One region of the Ottowia sp. VDI28 genome, then DNA from elsewhere that is predicted to be linked to it. Evidence: predicted binding sites of a transcription regulator. Region 1 holds the regulator's gene; the other holds the start of a gene.
The links. The regulator FNR, encoded in region 1, switches genes on or off when oxygen is low (the NO sensors DNR and NnrR bind a similar motif). The targets are predictions, from matches to a motif close to TTGATNNNNATCAA.

Region 2: the regulator FNR is predicted to act here: its motif matches at 2,732-2,745, upstream of WJU18_RS20670 (universal stress protein).

What each region holds. Positions count from the first base shown of each region.
Region 1 covers NZ_CP149820.1:2,924,814-2,930,095, forward strand. Annotated here, with positions in the region: gene nuoN (NADH-quinone oxidoreductase subunit NuoN) at 1-1,199, shown strand, start outside; gene WJU18_RS13980 (DUF2818 family protein) at 1,225-1,527, shown strand; gene WJU18_RS13985 (NUDIX domain-containing protein) at 1,608-2,195, shown strand; gene WJU18_RS13990 (DUF1178 family protein) at 2,199-2,678, shown strand; gene fnr (fumarate/nitrate reduction transcriptional regulator Fnr) at 2,740-3,450, opposite strand; partial or broken gene hemN (oxygen-independent coproporphyrinogen III oxidase) at 3,661-5,042, shown strand; gene WJU18_RS14005 (sulfite exporter TauE/SafE family protein) at 5,105-5,282, shown strand, end outside.
Region 2 covers NZ_CP149820.1:4,338,544-4,343,825, forward strand. Annotated here, with positions in the region: gene WJU18_RS20660 (LysR substrate-binding domain-containing protein) at 1-831, opposite strand, end outside; gene WJU18_RS20665 (MFS transporter) at 984-2,177, shown strand; gene WJU18_RS20670 (universal stress protein) at 2,218-2,670, opposite strand; gene WJU18_RS20675 (LysR substrate-binding domain-containing protein) at 3,059-3,961, opposite strand; gene WJU18_RS20680 (SDR family oxidoreductase) at 4,084-4,788, shown strand.

The sequences.
Region 1 (5,282 bases):
ACATGCGCGACCGCGGCGTGCTGCGCGGTGGCGAGTGGTTTACGCTGAGCCTGCTGTCGCTGGTGGGTATCTTCGTGATGATTTCCGGCAACAACTTCCTGCTCATCTATCTGGGCCTTGAGTTGTTGACCCTGTCCAGCTACGCCATGGTGGCCTTGCGCCGCGACCACACGGTGTCCGTGGAAGCCGCCATGAAGTATTTCGTGCTGGGCGCCATGGCCTCCGGCTTCCTGCTGTACGGCCTGTCCATGCTCTACGGTGCCACTGGCACGCTTGACATCGGCTCCGTCTTCAAGGCCGTGGCTTCAGGCCAGATCCGCCATCAGGTGTTGGTGTTCGGCCTGGTGTTCGTGGTGGCCGGCTTGGCGTTCAAGTTTGGCGTGGTGCCTTTCCATATGTGGATTCCTGATGTCTATCAGGGGGCTCCTACGGCGGTCACGCTGACCATCGGCTCCGCACCGAAGCTCGCGGCTTTCGCCATCGCTATCCGCCTTCTGGTCGAAGGGCTTCTGCCACTGGCCTTCGATTGGCAGCAGATGCTCGGTTTGCTGGCCGTCGCGTCGCTCCTGGTGGGTAACCTGGCAGCCATCGCGCAGACCAATTTGAAGCGCATGCTGGCTTATTCCACGATCGCTCAGATGGGCTTTGTGCTGCTGGGCCTGATGTCGGGCGTGGTCAATGGCAACGCGCTGTCAGCGGCTAACGCCTATAGCTCGGCCATGTTCTACATGGTGACCTATGTACTGACGACGCTGGCGAGCTTCGGGATCATTCTGCTGCTTTCCCGCGAGGGGTTCGAAAGCGAAGAGATCGTCGACCTCGCAGGTCTCAACCAGCGCAGCCCGCTGTATGCCGGCATCATGGCTATTTGCCTTTTCTCGCTCGCAGGCCTGCCGCCGCTGGTGGGCTTCCAGGCCAAGTTGTCCGTGCTGCAAGCGCTTATCAGCACCGGTCAGTCGCTTCATATCGGCTTGGCGGTGTTTGCCGTGCTGATCTCGCTGGTGGGGGCTTTCTACTACCTGCGCGTCATCAAGGTTATGTACTTTGATGAGCCGGTGAGCGCATCGCCTATTACGGCACCCGCCGACATGCGTGCCTTGCTGTCGATCAATGGTGCTTTGGTGCTGGTGCTTGGTATCGTTCCGGGCGCATTGATGACGTTGTGCGCCAAGGCCATCGTGCAAATGCTGGGAACGTAAGGCAGCCTCGCTGTCTCTCAACAGGATGTCCCAGAGCTTTGCCATTTGGCTATTGATCCTGCTGGCTTTTGTGGCTGCCAATCTGCCGTTTCTGAACCAGCGCCTGCTGTCTGTCTATCCGCTCCGTGGCGGCAAGTCGCTGGCTTGGCGCTTGGCTGAACTGGTATTTTGGTACTTCGTTATCGGCGGCATTGGTCTGGGGTTGGAGCAGAGCGCCGGCCAGATTTCGCCGCAGGGGTGGCAGTTTTACGCCATCACGGGAGCGCTGTTTCTGACTTTGGCGTTCCCGGGCTTTGTCTACCGCTACCTGCTTCGGCGGGGCCGGTAATCCTGCAAATCCTGCCAGACCGTGCAAATGGAATGGCAGCAGAATGCACCTGCCAGCATCGCTTCCAGGATAATCCCTCCATGAGCTCCGATCCCCATCTGCAAGAAACCCGCGTCAGTAGCGAAGAAGTGCTGCGTGGCGGCTTCCTGCAGGTTTTGCGGGACACGGTGCGCCTTCCCGATGGCGCGCAAACCTACCGCGAATACATTGTTCATCCGGGCGCGGTGATGATCATTCCGCTGATCGAAGCCGAGGACGGGAGCGTGCGCGTGTTGATGGAGCGCCAATACCGCTATCCGGTGGGGAATGTCATGATCGAGTTTCCCGCCGGCAAACTCGATGCAGGTGAAGCGCCGCTGGTATGTGCCCAGCGCGAGTTGCGGGAAGAGACCGGTTACACCGCTCGCCAATGGGCGCGTGCAGGGAGATTACATCCGGGTATTTCATATTCCACCGAGTTCATCGAAATCTGGTTTGCCCGCGGCCTCTCAGAGGGCAAGTCCCAGTTGGATGAGGGGGAGTTCCTGGAAGTTTTCAGCGCCACGCCGCAAGAAATTCTTGACTGGTGCCGCAACGGCCAGATCACGGATGGCAAGACCCTGACCGGCGCGCTGTGGCTGCAAAACGTCCTGGCTGGCGCCTGGACGCTCGAATGGCGGGAAGCTTAAGTCATGAAGGTATTGGATCTTCAGTGCCATCACGGACACGTTTTCGAGGGCTGGTTCGCTTCGGAAGACGATTTTCAGCAGCAGGTATCCAGTCAGTTACTGACGTGCCCCATGTGCGGCGATACCTCGGTGAGCAAGCTACCTAGCGCCCCGCGTTTGAACCTGGGCGCTTCCGGGGCGCCTGTGACCGCTGAACCCTCCCAAGCCTCGCCGGGTGGGGCAGGAGCGTCTGAACCGGTGGCTGCACTGCCGCCAGCTTCACTGCAGGCCGCCTGGATGCAGATGGTGCGCCGCGTGATGGCCAACACCGAAGACGTGGGCGAGCGCTTCGCGGAAGAAGCTCGCAAGATTCACTATGGGGAGTCGGACGAGCGGGGTATCCGAGGCCAAGCTACTCCAGAGGAAACCGAAGCCTTGCTGGATGAGGGCATTGCAGTCGTGCCGCTGCCCGTGCCTCCGGGATTCAAGGATACGTTGCAGTAAAGCCGGCTGACGAGACTAGAGGCCTATTGCGGCGGCGTTTTGCGACGGCCTACCGCCTGGCCTATTGCGGCGTGATCACTTCTCGCAGCGCCTGGGTGTTCAGAATACGCACATGCCGCTGCTTGACTTCCACCAGGCCGTCTTCGGCAAACTTGGAAAAAGCCCGGCTCACGGTTTCCAGCTTGAGGCCCAGGTAGCTCCCAATTTCCTCGCGGGTCATGCGGAGAATCAGTTCCGACTGCGAAAAGCCTCGTGCGTGTAGCCGCTGCACCAGATTCAGCAGAAAGGTGGCCAGGCGCTCTTCGGCCCGCATGCTGCCAAGCAGCAGCATCACACCGTGTTCGCGCACGATTTCGCGGCTCATGATCTTGTGCACATGGCTCTGCAGCGCTGGCACTTCGCGCGAGAGCTCTTCGATGCGGTCGAACGGCATCACGCAGACTTCAGCATCTTCCAGCGCAATGGCATCGCAGGTATGGTGATCGTCCACGATGCCATCGAGGCCGATGATCTCGCCGGCCATTTGAAAACCTGTGACCTGATCGCGGCCGTCTTCGGAAGCAATGCAGGTTTTGAAGAAGCCCGTGCGTATGGCGTAGAGCGCTGAAAAGGGTTCTCCATTGGAGAACAGGGAGGCGCCCCGCCGGATTTTGCGCCGAGTGGCTACGAGTTCGTCCAACCTGTCGAGATCACTGCCCGACAAGTCCATGGGCATGCACAACTCACGCAGGTTGCAGTTGGAGCAGGCTACTTTGATGGCTTGAGGAGTCATTGTGGTGTCGGCGTGCGCACTAGGGCGAACTAGGGCGAGATGGTGGGCGAAGTGGTCGGCGAGGTAGTAAAGCGATGACTCATTGTAGGCTGCCCAGCGAATTGATCCACCGCAAACCTTGCGGCAATGGCCTCCATCTCTTGATCGGGATCAAGGAAATTTCATCTTTCCTGCGCGACCATCGACTCTGCTATCGAGGATATCTCCTGAATGACTACTGTGACCCCAGAATTGCTCCAGCGTTTCGATGTGCCTGGCCCGCGCTACACATCCTACCCCACGGCGGACCGGTTCGTGGAGGCGTTTGGCCAGGCTGACTATGTGCAGGCCCTGGAGCAGCGGCGCCATGGCCCCGCGGCCATGACGCTGCCGCTTTCGCTCTATGTGCATATTCCGTTCTGTGAGTCGCTTTGTTATTACTGCGCCTGCAACAAGATCATTACCAGGCACCATGAGCGCAGCGCGCCTTATCTGAGTTATTTGAGCCGCGAAGTCGATCTGCACGTGCAGCGCATCGGCCACGGGGTCAACGTGAGCCAGTTGCATCTGGGCGGCGGCACGCCTACGTTCTTCAATGACGGCGAGCTGGGCGGGCTGATGGGCATGCTGCGGCAGAATTTCAATCTAGTGCCCGGGGGGAGTACTCGATCGAGATCGATCCCCGGACCATTGACGAGGAGCGCCTTCGCACCCTGGCGCGCCTGGGCTTCAACCGCTTGTCCTTCGGAGTGCAGGATTTTGATCCAGACGTGCAGAAGGCGGTGCACCGCATCCAGCCCGCGGAGCAAGTGTTTTCCCTGGTGGCGGCGGCCAGGCGTATCGGCTTTGAGTCGATCAACGTCGATCTGATCTACGGCTTGCCCAAGCAAACCCCCGAATCTTTCGATCGCACGCTGGCGCAAGTGGCCGAATTGCGGCCTGATCGCATCGCTCTTTACGGGTACGCTCACCTGCCGGAGCGCTTCAAACCTCAGCGGCGCATCATTGCGATCGATCTGCCGGGGGCCGGCAACAAAGTGGCGATGCTGGCACGCGCACTCGCCGCGTTCGAGGCGGCAGGGTATATCTATGTGGGCATGGACCACTTCGCGTTGCCGAACGATTCCCTGGCTGTCGCCAAGCGGCAGGGCCGGTTGCATCGGAATTTCCAGGGCTATAGCACTCAGCCTGACTGCGACCTGATCGGCCTGGGCGTATCAGCCATCGGCAAAATAGGCGCGGTCTACAGCCAGAACGCCAAGACACTGGAAGAGTATCAGGACGCGCTCGACCATGGGTTGCTGCCTGTGGCCCGGGGTCTAGCTGTCTCACGAGACGATCTGGTCCGGCGTTCGATCATCATGGCACTGATGTGCCAGGGACGCTTGCACTTCGAGGCTATCGAGATCGCGCACCTCATCGATTTCAAGCGCACCTTTGCCGCTGAGCTGGAAGTGCTGCGCGGCATGCAGGCGCAGGGGCTGGTAGAGTTGTCTGATTCCGGTATTGAGGTGACCCCCATGGGGTGGTTCTTCGTGCGGGGTGTGGCGATGGTGTTCGACAAATACCTGCAAGCCGATCGCACGCGGGCGCGTTTTTCGAAGATCATCTGACGAGCTCGTAGATACGTTTTAAACAGGTTCCGAGGAGTAGCACCCGGAATGTCGTCATTCATATGCTGACGTCACTTGCGCTCACAGCTTTCGGCATGGGACTGGCCGGCGGTCCGCATTGCATTGCCATGTGCGGGGCCGCTTGCGCCGGTATCGGCCAAACCGCCGGAGCGCGCAGCACTTCGGCGATGAGCCTGTTCCAGGCTGGGCGCATCATCGGGTATGCCACGCTCGGTGGCC
Region 2 (5,282 bases), 1.4 Mb from region 1:
CTTCGCGGGCACCAGATGGCGGCTGGCATACACCGCCCAGATCGTGAGCGGTTCAAGGGCAGCGTCGCTCAATGCGATCTCGCGCAGCGCACCGCGCGCGAGATCAGCTTCCACGTCCCAGCGGGACAGGCAAGCAATGCCAAGCCCGCCAAGGCAGGCTTCGTGCAGCGCATCGATCGAGTTGGCCGTGAAGCGCCCGCCCACTCTGATCATGCGGCTTTCCTGCGCTGTACGAAAGGCCCAATGCATCGCAGCGCTGCTGGTCAGGCATTCATGACACTGAAGATCCGCCAGTGACACCGGTAAGCTGTACTGGTCGGCATAAGCTGGCGATGCCACGAGAATCCGCGGGTTGTCGGCAATGCGCCGCGCGATCAGGTTGCTGTCCGGCAGTTCGGCAATCCGGATGGCGACATCCATGCCCTCGGCCACGATGTCGATCACCGTATCAGTCAGCTTCAGATCGACCTGCATGGCGGGCCAGGTCCGCATGAAGCGGACGATCATGGGCGCGACGACCTGACGCCCGAATGCCAGCGAAGCGCTCACCCGCAACAAGCCCGCGGGCTGAGCCTCTCCGCCTCGGACGCTCGCCAAGGCCGCCGCCCTCTCTTCGAGCAGCGTCTTCGCGTGCGGCAGAAAGGAGAGGCCATCATCGGTGAGGGAAAGCGACCGGGTCGTGCGGTACAGCAGCCGCACGCCCAACTCCTCCTCCAGCGCGGAAATCAGCCGCGTGGCCTTCATGGGGGAAAGCCTAAGCCGGCGCGCCGCCGCCGCCAAGCTCCCCGCGGAGGTTGTTTCGACCAGCAGCGTCAGAGCATCAAAATCCATTACATCAAATATTGATATAGTCGAATATCATTTTCATACACTATATCTTTTTTAGATTAACCCGTATCTTCTGGTCATCCCCAACATTCACGCATCCAGCCCTCTTGCCTCCCGCGCCAGCGTGAAGGCCATATATCCAGGAGATTTTCGACATGTCAGACCAGCACGCCGCCACCAATAGCGCGAATTCCGGAACCCGCCTCGGCCTTGCCTCGACTTTCGCCATGGCCGGCGCCGCGGGCATCGGGGTGGCGAACATTTACTACAGCCAACCCATGCTGGCAATCATCCAGCAGGATCTGCCAGGCAAGCTTTCCGGGGCGATCCCGACGGCAACCCAACTCGGGTATGCGCTGGGGTTGTTCACGCTGGTTCCGCTTGGCGATCTCGTCGAACGCCGCCGCCTGATCGTTGCGCAGTTCGCGCTGCTATCGGTGGTGCTCTGCTTTGCAGCCATCGCGCCGAACGCGCTGTTCCTACTGCTGGCCTCGCTGGTCATCGGTCTGCTGTCCACGGTGGCACAGCAAATCGTGCCCTTCGCCGCGCATCTGGCCTCACCCGCGCGCCGCGGCGCCACGGTCGGCACGGTCATGGCGGGTTTGCTCACAGGCATCCTGCTGAGCCGCACGCTCGCGGGATTCGTCGCCGCCCACGCCGGATGGCGGGAGATGTTCTGGCTGGCCGTGCCGATTGCCCTCGCGGCCGCCGCGCTCATGGGCGTACTCCTGCCACGCAGCGCGCCGGAAGAAAAGATGGCGTATGGTCAATTGCTGCGTTCCATCGGAGCTCTGTGGGCTGAATTTCCGGCATTGCGCCTGGCTGCATTGACACAAGCTGCGCTGTTCGCGGCCTTCTCGGTGTTCTGGACCGTGCTGGCATTCCGCCTCGAAGAGCCGGCCTTCGGCATGGGCGCGGACATCGCCGGCCTGTTCGGCCTGCTCGGCACGGTAGGTATTCTCGCGGCCCCGATCGCCGGACGTTTCGCCGACAAGCGCGGGCCGGCAGGCGCGGTAGTGCTGGGCACCGCCGTGACCCTCGCGGGCTGGATCACGCTCGGCGCTTGGGGGACGGTGATCGGCATGATGGTCGGCGTCATCCTGCTCGACTTCGGCATGCAGGGTGCGCTGGTCTCGAACCAGCACATCGTGTTCTCGCTGCGCCCTGTTGCTCGCGCTCGCCTCAACACGGTGCTGATGGGGGCGATGTTCCTGGGTGGCGCGCTTGGTTCCGCCACGTCCATGCTGGCCTGGAGCAATGGCGGGTGGGTGGCGGTCAGTGCCTTGGGCATCGGCTTCTCGGCCGCCGCCACCCTTCTTCAGCTCAAAGCCAGACGCCAGCGCACGTAATCTTCGCTCAAGCGTGCGCCTGGAACGTATCTACGATCGCTTAAACCTTCACTTCACAGTTGCGCACCACCAGCGTGGTGATCTTGGAGTGCGAGAGCACGCTTTGCGTCACGCTGCCGAGCACCAGCTTCTCCAGCCCGCGGCGGCCATGCGAGCCCATCACGATCAGATCCGCGCCAGCGGCATCGGAAGCCTCCAGAACGCCCCGCCAGATGGCATGTGATTCGACCACGCGCGACTCAGCCTGAACGCCTTGCGCGGCCATGCGTTCGCTCGCGGTCTTGATGGCGGTGTTGGCCTCCGCAGTGGCAGCGGTCAGGTATTGATCCTGCCCATACGCAAAATCAGCCCCCACACCGGTAAAAGGATAGGGATCAATCACGTAGATGATGGTGACGGCGCTGTCGAATGCCTTGGCCAGGCCAATGGCCTTGTCCACAGCGGCCAATGCAGTGGTCGAGCCGTCCACTGGAACCAGAATGTGCTTGAACATGATGTGCTCCTTTCACTGACTGATGAGATGACCTATTGTGTTCCTCTAGCCGGCCGTTTGCTTGATACAGATCAATTCTTAGAACATGGACACGTTCTTACGCTCAAACACTCACCGGATCAAGTAAATCTTCGGCACGCGGGATGAGGGTGTGTCATCAATTAATTCCCCCACGCGCTGGCTCGCCCCGGGGATGGATACGCGAAGGTAGGCGCAGGCCGTAGTGATCTACGGTCAAGACTGCCGACAAAGCAGACGCCGCAGGGCGAGCCAGCCCGTAGGATTGCCAAGCCAGGGGGCGCCATGCGTTGTTGTGGCTCGCTTGTGTACACCAGTACACGGCGCTCGCCTAGCCTGGCGCCCCCTGGTTTGGCAACGCGTGGGGGAATTAATTGATGACACACCCTAGCGTCCCCTGCGGACATGCCAGGCTTTTCGCGCACCAATCCCATACTTGGCTCGCAGCCTTTCTCGGAACGGGAGACCGTTTGCGCACGAGAAAGTAATCGGTTTCCATGGCGGCGGCCGTATCCGTCACCCGCACCAACCGCCCAGCCTCCAGATCCGCGGCGACGAAAGGCAGGCATGCCAGAGCCATGCCCTGGCCAGCGAGGGCGGCATCCAATGCCAGCGCCGTCTGATTGAACACCGCCCCCGGCAGCTTGCTGTCGGACTGCAGGAACCTCGGCCAATGGTCGTGGGCATCATGCAAAAGCGGAAGCGCCCGCAACTGCTCAACACTCAAGGGAAGCTTCAATCCGCCTACCAGGTGCGGGCTTGCCACGGCGATCAGTTCCTGGCGAAAGAGCAACCGCGCCTCCAGGTCGGACGGAAACGGCATGCGGGTCAGCCGCACGGCAATATCCACCTGATGGCGGTCGAAATCCGATAGCGCCTCGGTGGCCACGGTGCGCAACTCCACACCGGGCAAGGCCGTATGCAATTCGGCCAGGCGCGGAATCAACAGCTTGGAGGCCACCGTGGGCGTCACGCTGATCGTCACCATGTCTGGCTGCGCCAGGAGCCGGCCTGTTGATTCCGCCAGGGTATCGAAGGCACGGGTCACCTCTGCAAGATAGGCCGCGCCCGGTGGTGTCAAGGCCAACCCACGCGCGAGCCGCTGAAACAAGGCCATGCCCAGATGCGATTCCAAGGCGCGCACCTGCTGCGCAACGGCCCCTTGCGTCACGCCCAACTCATCGGCCGCGGCGCGAAAACTCAGCCTGCGGCCGGAAACCTCAAAGGCGCGCAAGGCATTCAACGGGGGCAGCTTTCGGCGGGATGAAATCATGATTGCGGACGCCACAGGCTAAGACCATAGTTTTTCTACACTCTATCGCATTAATTCATGACGTGAGAATTTTCCACCGAACCCACATAATTGGTCTGACTATCAAGCTATTGGAGATTTTTATGACTGTAGAAAAAGTAGCGCTTATCACCGCGGGTGGTTCTGGCATGGGTGCGGCGGCCGCCCGCAAACTGGCCCATGACGGTTATCGCATTGCCGTGCTTTCCTCGTCGGGCAAAGGCGAAGCACTGGCCAAGGAGTTCGGCGGCGTGGGCGTGACGGGCTCCAACCAGTCGAATGACGACGTGCGGCGGCTCGTTGATCTGGCGATGGAGCGGTGGGGCCGTATCGATGCCCTCGTCAATTCGGCTGGCCATGGCCCGCGCGGGCCTGTCCTCGACATCAGCGACGAGGATTGGCACAAGGGCATGGAGGTTTACTTCCTCGGCGCCGTGCGGCCTACCCGGTTGGTAGCTCCGATCATGGCGGCACAAGGCGGTGGCACCATTGTCAACATCTCCACCGCCTGGGCCTTCGAGCCTTCCGAGATGTTCCCAACCTCGGCCGTCTTCCGCGCCGGGCTGGCCAGCTTCACCAAGATTTTTGCCGATACCTATGCGGCGAAGAATGTCCGCATGAACAACGTCTTGCCAGGTTGGATCGACAGCTTGCCTGCTACCGACGAGCGGCGTGGCAGCGTGCCTATGGGACGGTATGGGAAGGCTGAGGAAATCGCTGCGACGGTGGCTTTTTTGTTGTCGGATGGGGCGGGGTATATCACTGGGCAGAATATTCGGGTGGATGGGGGGATTACTCGTGCGGTGTGACTTGTCTTGGGTCTCGCCTCTACTGCTGCTTTTTTAATAGCCTTCTGTTGTTTGAATTGAGGTCGGAGGCCGGGATTGCCCCCGGCGGTGCACCTACTCTTCTTTGCGTCGCCAAAGAAGAGTAGGCAGAAGAAAGGCGACCCCACTGCCCGCGTCCCTGCGCTGCGCTCCGGGCAGCCTGCGATGCTCGGTCAAGGGGCGGTGCTGCAGAACTCGCTTTGTTCACTACGTTCACGCCGCTCAAACAGCTGCAGCAAGCTAGAGCACAAAGCAAGGGCATCTTGCAGTGCCCTTGCCCGCCCCTTGTCCTGCGCTTCTCAGCGCGGGCAGAGGGGGCCCGTGGCTCGGGCCATCGCTGCGCTCGGCCACCGAATAGTCAGACCGCGCCCCGCTCGATGGTCTTGCTCCCTCCCTCTCTGGGGGAGGATTGGGGGCAGGCCATCCTGTGGGGGCTTTCACTGCAGTATCTGCACAACAAAAGCCCATTCGGATCA